One region of the uncultured Virgibacillus sp. genome, then DNA from elsewhere that is predicted to be linked to it. Evidence: riboswitches for the same ligand, from Rfam matches in the RefSeq annotation. Region 1 holds a riboswitch; the other holds the start of a gene.
What was found. A riboswitch is a leader RNA that binds a small molecule or an ion and turns the genes downstream of it on or off. The one in region 1 is predicted to bind lysine.

Region 1 (4,737 bases):
TCACGAATGAGTTGCAACAAAACGAACAGTCATTATCATTATTAACCGATATGATTGTATCGGATAATTATATATTTCAACACTCTTTAAATGTAGCCATTTATGCACTGGCTATTGGTGTTAAGTTAAAGCTATCTAATAAGCAATTAGAAGAAATAGGGATGGCAGCAATGCTGCACGATGTTGGAAAGCTGTTTATTAACCCAGATATATTACAAAAACCAGGAAAATTAACAGAAGAAGAATTTAAAATTATTCAAAACCATACAAGAACGGGATACCGTTTTCTTGTAGGTCAGGATAGTGTACCTTTTGTTGTATCACTTTGTGCCTTACAGCATCATGAACGGTTGGATGGATCAGGCTATCCACTTGGAATAACTTCTGAATCGATACACAAATATGCAAAATTAATAGGGATTGCAGATGTGTTCGACGCAGTTACAAGTAATCGTGTATATCGTGATGCCATGCTTCCTCACGAAGGTTTAGAAATCTTATATGCCGGATCTGGACAATTATATGATAGAGAAATGATTGAAGCGTTAAAGAGTTCTATTGTTGTTTATCCAAATGGTATTATGGTTGATCTAAATGATGGGAGACAAGGTATTGTTGTAAAACAAAATCCGCATGTTTGCGACAGACCAATTATTCGAATTAACAAGGAGCAAGGGAGAAAATTAGCTAAACCATATGATGTTAATTTAGCTAACGTACTAAATGTGGTGGTTTTCTCATGCAAAATAGATTGAGATTTTTTACATTCTAACCTTCTTGGAACAAGCATATGTTTGTTGCAAGGGGGTTTTTAGATGGGTAGACGATCAGGATTAAAGATAAAAGCAACTTCTCCAGCTAAGGCGATTTTTTTAATGACTTCAATTACATTTGTCATATTAACCTCCCTTAGTATTCTAATAGTAGATAAAGGGATAACTCCTCCACTGATGGAGATAGCCAAAAGGAAGACAGTTGAATTCGCGACTAGAACGATTAATGAAGCTGTGAAGTCAACGGAAAACATAAGCTTTGAAGACTTAATGGACGTTAGTAAAGATGAAAATGGATATCCTACCATTGTTGGTTGGAATGCTTCAGCAGTGAGCAGAGCATTGCGAGCTGCTACCATTAGAGCGGAATACTTTTTATACGGAATGAACAAAGGAGAAATGTTAAATACGGATGATCCAGATATGGAACCAAAGGATTACGGAGATTCAGCAAATGAACTTGCTGACAAAGATCCAACGGTAGTCGAGATTCCCATCGGTCAAGTGACCGGAAGTACTATTTTAGCTAATTTAGGACCCAAAGTCCCTGTTCATTTTGAAATTGTTGGCAGTATTCAATCAGATATAAAATACGAAATGAAAGAATTTGGTATTAATGCTGCATTGTTTGAAATTTATATACCGGTTACCGTTAATGCACAGATTGTCGTACCATTTACGACCGAGCCTGCGGAAATTACAACGAAGGTATATGTTGACTCAAGGGTACTTATGGGTGATGTTCCAGAATTTTTTGGTGGTGGAGAAGGAAGTAGTGGTCCAAACATAGCCGTTCCCAAGGATGACTTGAATATTGATTAAGTACTTGTTATAATAATTATTATTAGCTAGTTGAATATTTAAACCTTATCAGATCGGTGAGGTAGAGGTGCAATGGATATGATTAATCAGTCGGAGGATGACAACGATGATGATTGATGAAAGGATGTATTGCCGAAGCATAATAAGTGTCTTCCTTATTATTGCTGGTGTGCTTTTGAATAAGAAGTATACTGTCATGCAAGAAGCAATGTGCATGGAGAACTACTGATCGAAATGGAGGATAACGTATATTGTAAAGGCAATGGTAGGTTATTTTCTATCATTGTCTTTTTGTGTTTACAGAGCCCCCATTCTCTGACGCAGCCCCGTTTTCCACGTATCCCATTTTCTTGAACAGTATGTTTTCTTTCATTATTGCAAACAATCATAGTGGAGGTTACAACAATGGAAGGAACAATTTTTTCCCTTATTCCTGCAATATTAATGCTCGTATTGGTATTAGTAACGAGAAATGTATTATTATCTTTAGGAACTGGGATTGTAGCAGGAGCACTTCTCATTCATGATTTTTCAATATGGGATTCCCTAAAGGAAATAGGAATTATTATTTATACTATATTTATATCGGAAGGCTCGCTAAATACAGGTAACCTTCTGTTATTAGGATTTTTACTTTTATTAGGAATAATGACAGCTTTTCTCCAAGCTTCAGGTGGGAGTCGAGCCTTCGGTGAATGGATGATCAAACGTGTAAAAACAAGAGTCGGTGCGCAAGCAATGAGTGCGGTGCTAGGTATTATCATTTTTATTGATGATTATTTTAACAGCTTGGCTGTAGGGCAAATAGCAAGACCCTTAACAGATCGACATAAGATTTCACGAGCAAAGCTAGCCTATATTATTGATTCAACTTCGGCACCAGTTACGGTAATATCACCGATATCGAGCTGGGGAGCATATATCATTGGTATTATCAGTGGCTTATTTGTAGCAAATGGCATCACAGATATAGGACCTTTAGAGGCGTTTATTAAAATGATCCCATATAATTTATATGCATTAGGAGCCATACTACTTGTGTTTTTAGTAGCCTACTTAAAGATGGATATTGGCCCGATGAAAGCACATGAGCAAAGGGCAATTCAGACAGGAGAATTACTAAATCCTAAGCAGGATAGAGTACCGGGAGATTTAACCGATACGTTTGCAGCACATACAGATGGGAAAATCTATCATCTTCTTGTCCCAATTGGTGTTTTGATTCTTGCTACTGTGGTATCCATGCTTGTTACAGGTGCAAATGCAAGCGATGGTAATGTTAGCATTATATCCATTTTTGCAAATACGAATGTTAATCTATCGCTATTTATTGGTGGTACAATCGCTGTTTTAACATCATTTGTTTTTCATGGATTACAAAGGAAACCGAAAAGCAACGCAGGAAAAATTATTGTAGAAGGTTTGAAAACAATGCTTCCTGCTATTTATATACTATTATTGGCCTGGACAATTGGTTCAGTGATAGGAACATTAAAAACAGGGGAGTATTTAGCACAAATTGTAGATAATGCTTCGATTAGTCCGGCATGGTTACCGTTGTTATTCTTCTTGATTGCAGGATTTATGGCCTTAGCTACAGGCACATCCTGGGGGACATTCGGTATCATGCTTCCGATCGCAGCTGAGGTGACAGTAATTACAGATATTTCTATGTTATTACCTTCTATGGCTGCAGTGCTTGCTGGTTCTGTTTTTGGTGATCATTGTACACCAATATCGGATACGACAATTCTATCTTCAACGGGTGCTGGTGCAAATCATATTGATCATGTCTTGACTCAATTGCCATATGCGATTTTGGCAGCTGTTTCAGCTGGAATTGGCTATCTTATAATTGGTTTCACCAATCAAGTCGTATTTCCTTTAATTGCTACACTTGTTATCGTCTTAGCTATTGCATTAATCCTGCACTTTTTATCGAACACAAAGTCATAATACGAGATCGGTGTTATGCTACGAATGATTATGTATCGGGCATGTAACATACAGTAAAATCGCCGGTTTAGAATAGAGACCAATAGGTTATACTCTTACGGTGCTTACAATAGAAAACTTCGCTTGTTGTAGTCAGTTTATCTTATAACATGGCGATGGTATTCTGTGGAAATAAAAACTTTAAGCTAAAATCCAAGCTGTCGGGAATTTTTTCTCGGCAGTATTTTTATATAGTAGAAAAAATATTGTCCAACTTTTAAAGCTACGAAATGAAGTCTTTGTTCTGTGTGGAGGGAATGTAGCTAGAAGCTTTGTACAAATACCCGAAGAATCTCTAGTGTTACGATGAGGAATCGAGTATTTTTTCTTCTGGAGAAGTAACGAATAACCTAATCTAAAAGCCTATAATAATTGTTTAAAAATATCTAATAACTATATATGCTGTTTTTTTGTTAATTAAAATTAGAAATATCTTGAAATTCAAATAATTCTTTGACATAGTATAAAAGTACCGTTATAATACAAACAGAAATATCTGAAAAAATAAAACTTTAAAAACATTCCTTAAACCAACTATTTTGGTAAGGAAGAGGGGGAGGTATTGTAATGGAAACTCGTTCACAATGGGGGACAAGAGCAGGGTTTATTATGGCTGCTGTGGGTTCAGCGGTTGGACTAGGAAATATTTGGCGTTTTCCAGCTGTCGCTTATGAGAATGGTGGAGGAGCCTTTTTTATCCCTTATCTGTTCGCACTACTAACCGCCGGTATTCCTATTTTGATTATGGAATTTACGATGGGACATAAATATCGTGGTTCTGCACCGCTTACGTATAAGCGAATAAATAAAAAGACAGAATTTATTGGCTGGTGGGCAGTGCTCGTATCGTTTGTTATCTCTACGTACTATTCTGTTATTATTGCCTGGGCAATATCCTATTCTGTTTTCTCAATTAATTTAAGCTGGGGAGCAGATACGGAAGGGTTTTTAATGAATGACTTTTTACATCGTACCGTAGAACCAGGACAAATAGGAAGTCTTGTACCAGGTGTACTTATTCCATTAATTATCGTTTGGGTTGTAGTTCTAGGTATTTTATTTAAAGGAGTTAAGAGAGGAATAGAAATTGCAAACCGCATCTTTATTCCCGCTTTAGTTATTATTTTCCTTATTATTGTTATTCGAG
Region 2 (4,737 bases), on a different contig from region 1:
GAATCCACTTACACAGCGACTCGTTCTCACTAAATTCGCGCAGGATGACCTCATCTGTCTTATAAATATCTTCTGGATCGCCGGATAATGCCACCCAGCGAAACGGTCCTTTACCTTCACAAAATTGTGGGCGAATATAAGCAGGAACAAATCCAGGAAAATCAAATGCATTCGCTACTCCTTCATCCTTGGCTACTTGGCGGATATTATTTCCATAATCAAAGGTAACCGCCCCTTTTTGCTGCATTTGCAGCATTGTCTTAACATGAACTGCAATACTTTGTTTAGATAATTGAACATAATTCCCTGGATTATTCTCCCTTAATTTAGCTGCTTCTGCTAACGTCATATGAACAGGGATATAGCCATTCAGCGGATCATGAGAGGAGGTTTGATCTGTTAGTACGTCTGGAATGAATCCTTTTGTAAGCATTTCCGGTAGAAGCTCAGCTGCATTGCCTAACAAGCCTATAGATAGCGCTTCCCCTTTACTACGCGCTTCTTCAGCAAGCTTTATTGCTTCATCTAAGCTATCCGTAGAGGTATCTAAATAATTTGTATCTAATCGACGCTGGATACGATGAGGATCTATTTCTATAGCAATACAGATCCCCTCATTTAGTATCACCGCTAAAGGTTGCGCTCCTCCCATGCCGCCTAACCCCGCCGTCACAGTAATCGTTCCTTGTAAACTGCCGTCAAAATGCTGCCTAGCACATTCTGCAAATGTCTCATATGTTCCTTGCACAATTCCTTGGCTGCCAATATAGATCCAGCTGCCCGCAGTCATTTGCCCATACATCATTAAACCTTTCTGATCCAATTCATGAAAGTGCTCCCAATTCGCCCATGCTGGAACTAAATTCGAGTTAGCAATCAGCACTTTCGGAGCATCTGTATGCGTACGGAACACAGCAACGGGTTTTCCTGATTGAATGAGTAAGGTCTCATTTTCCTCTATCTGTTTTAATTCCTTCACAATCGCCTCGTAGCATTCCCAATTTCGTGCTGCTTTACCTATCCCACCATAAACCACTAGCTCGTCTGGATTTTCTGCCACCTCTGGGCTCAGATTATTATTCAACATTCGAAGAGCAGCTTCTTGTATCCATCCTTTCGTATGTAATGCTGAACCACGATATTGTTCTACTTGCATGTTCTTTTCCATTCTCATTTTCTTCATCTCCTCCCTATGTTAGCAACCTCAAATAAACCGTTTACATTTTCTGTAGTTAAAAAATTCACATTCCTTTTCCATCTGATTATCGATCCTTCTGTTTATTTGGTACTATAGATAATAGAAGACATAACATTTTTTTAATTTAATACCATACATTAAAATTATAATTATAATAATATATAATTACAAATATAAATATTCTATATTTTTATAAAATTCAACTATAAATTAAGGAGATTAGGATGGAATTTCGCCATTTAGTCTATTTTGTTACGATTGTTGAACAATCAACCTATACTCGAGCAGCAACCGTCTTACATGTATCTCAGCCATCACTTAGTGCTGCTATTAAAAAGCTAGAGAATGAAGTAGGATTGACATTAATTAAACGTAATACGAGGAGCCTCGAGGTCACAAGTGAGGGTAAAATACTTTATCAAGAGGCTAAAAAATTGTTAAATCACTATCAGCATGTATCTAAAGAAATGATCCGCTTGAAAGAGCAGGGACCGCTGGAACTCACAATCGGTTTAATAGAGTCCTCCAATTTTTGGGTACCAAAAATTTTGAAACAATTTCAGAAAGAATATCAGGATGCTCATATAAAATTATTAGAAATTCTAAGTTTAACGGATGTAGAGAAAGCTTTAACAAACTTCGATATTCATCTAGCTATAACAAATCAGAATTTGAATAATGATGCGATTGAGACATTACCTATCTATGAGGAAAAATTAGTTGCTGTTCTTCCTCAAGGGCACAACTTACAAGATTATACAGAGCTAACTATTTATGACTTGAAAGACGAAACATTTATCATTTGCAAAGAAGGCTTTCAAACAAGAGAGGATATTCTTTATGCATTTGCTAAATCAGGGATTCAGCCAATGATTCAATTTGAAATCGAGCGATTTGAAACAGCATGTCGTCTTGTTATCGAAGGTTTAGGAATCACAGTTGTTCCTGAAAACTATGTTAAAAATACAGTTCATTCAGATTATCATATAAAACATATTAACGATTCACATTTATCCAGAAGCGTATATCTAGCCTATGAGAAAAATCGTTATTTACCTCCAATTGTACTGAAGTTTATAGGATTGGTGGAAGAATTCTTTAAACAGTGATGCCCTTAGGTCACCTAGAAGTATTTCGTCCTATAGAACACGTACCACCTCAAGCATAGACTGGATGTCAACTTGTCATATTTTGATTGATTCGAGTAATTACTCTAGGTGAGATGCTTAGCTAAATTATGTTTTTCTCCACATATAACTAGCAGTAAGACCCCCGCTTCAAGCAATAAAGGAACAACACTATTGGTAACTAGGGGGACAAACAAAACCTTCAATTGATTGAAGGTTCACTTTATTTGTATGTCATTAAAGGAACAATTGAATAAACGATAGGCATCATTTCCTTGCTAAAATTCAAATAGCCTTGCGTGAAATAAGGAAATCTGTTATATTACAGACAATTAAATATTTCTTATTTCAATTATTTGAAGTGAGGATAGAGGTGCATCGGTCATCATTACACAGTTTGAGGATAATGAGATCCATTGACGATTGTGGAAAGGGATCGTTGCCGAAGTAACAGATAACTCATTATTTACTGTTGCTGGTTCTGCTATTGAATAAATACAGGACTGTCGTATAGGTAACTATATGGAGGGCTATCTGACGCAGAAAATGAAATACTACATTTCTGCAGTAGCAAACCCTTGCTGCTGTTTTTTTGCGTTAATTAGAAATGGTCTATCCATCTATTGTTTTAACTTATCACAAGGGGTGTAAAGAAATGGAATTTGGCCAAGTATTAACCGCAATGGTGACACCATTTGATCAACATGGAAAAATTGATTTTCATGCCACAAGATCTCTCGTAAATTATTTAATTAAAAATGGAACGGATGGGCTGATTGTTGCTGGAACTACAGGTGAATCAGCTACATTAACAGATGAGGAAAAGATTCAGCTTATGCGCTTCGTTGTTGAAGTAGTAAATGATCGAATTCCGGTATTAGCTGGAACTGGGGCAAATAACACAAAAGCTACTATTAATTTAACAATACAAGCGGAAAAAGTTGGAGTTAATGGTATCATGCTTGTTACTCCATACTACAATAAACCTTCGCAAACAGGAATTTATCAGCATTTCCAAGCGAGCGCAGCAGCTACTAATCTCCCTATTATGCTTTATAATGTACCGGGAAGAACTGGTGTCAATTTAACTGTAGATACTACGGTACAGCTTTCTAAAATAGATAATATTGTTGCCATCAAAGAAGCGAGCGGTAACCTTGATGCGATGTCAGAAATAATTAGACGCACATCCAAGGACTTCTCCCTATACAGCGGAGATGACGGACTAACATTACCAGCATTAGCTATTGGAGGAAAAGGTGTGGTCTCAGTCGCCTCCCATATCATTGGTAATGAAATGCAAGAGATGATAAATCAATTTAGCTTTGGAAATGTCAAAGCTAGTGCAGCGCTACATCAACATTTACTTCCAATCATGAAAGCTTTGTTTGCTGCACCTAGTCCTTCGCCCGTCAAATCAGCATTATCTATGAAAGGTGTTCCAGTTGGGGATGTTCGGCTTCCAATGGTACCTCTAACACAAGAGGAAACAAACAATCTAAAACAAACATTACAGCACTTACAGTCCATCGTTTCAGCAAGTTAAACGATTATGAAGAGCGAGAGACTATAGAAATTGAGATAAGTAATGTCGAACTACTACTCGAATATGAAGTATATCAGGATAGTAGTTCGACAGTTCTTTGGAATAGTAATTATTCTACCGAGAGAAATCGATGCATGAACGTCTATCCTAGCCGAAAAAATTGTGAAAACAGCACATGTCAAATGTAACTACGCCAGTGAAAAGCGATACAAAAATTCACTAGGATTCAGCTTTTGATAGCCCTCCTCTATTCAGTTCCTTTAAAATTCTTTAAAGGCTACCGTTACTTTACAACAAATTTTGCTCGACTAGATCCTTCTTTTGTCTTCTTTACCTCGAGTACTGCTGGGAACATAGCTTTTAATTCCTGCACATGTGAGATCACGCCAATCATTCTACCCGATTGCTGTAAACCTACCAATGTATCAACTGCTTTGTTTAGTGCTTCTTCATCCAGCGTACCAAACCCTTCATCAATAAACATTGTTTCAATCGAAATATTGCCTTGAAAACTTTGAATAACATCTGACATACCTAGTGCCAAACAAAGAGCTGCATTAAACTTCTCGCCTCCGGATAAGGATTTCACATCTCTTGTCTGTCCCGTGTATGCATCGAAAACGTCGAGGCCTAGACCACTCTGTCTTCCATGCGATTCCTGCCTGTCACTACGACTCAGGAAAAATTGACCATTTGATAATCGATCTAATCGTAAATTTGCCGCATCGATAATCTGCTCCAAATACTCAATTTGTAAATACCGTTCAAAGGATATTTTCTTGTGATTTTGCCCTCTTAATACATCATGGAGATCGGTTATAGTGGCTAATTTCTTTTCCAAGTTATTAGCTTGTTCAGTGACCTCG

Region 2: another riboswitch for lysine. It lies ahead of dapA (4-hydroxy-tetrahydrodipicolinate synthase); the one in region 1 lies ahead of Q1A47_RS00910 (Na+/H+ antiporter NhaC family protein).

Annotation. Positions count from the first base shown of each region.
Region 1 is NZ_CANMAB010000002.1:58,243-62,979, forward strand. It holds gene Q1A47_RS00900 (HD-GYP domain-containing protein) at 1-755, shown strand, start outside; gene yunB (sporulation protein YunB) at 816-1,595, shown strand; lysine riboswitch at 1,650-1,828, shown strand; gene Q1A47_RS00910 (Na+/H+ antiporter NhaC family protein) at 2,001-3,551, shown strand; gene Q1A47_RS00915 (sodium-dependent transporter) at 4,158-4,737, shown strand, end outside.
Region 2 is NZ_CANMAB010000114.1:5,925-10,661, reverse strand. It holds gene hutU (urocanate hydratase) at 1-1,168, opposite strand, end outside; gene Q1A47_RS18030 (LysR family transcriptional regulator) at 1,423-2,307, shown strand; lysine riboswitch at 2,686-2,866, shown strand; gene dapA (4-hydroxy-tetrahydrodipicolinate synthase) at 2,981-3,871, shown strand; gene Q1A47_RS18020 (AAA family ATPase) at 4,155-4,737, opposite strand, start outside.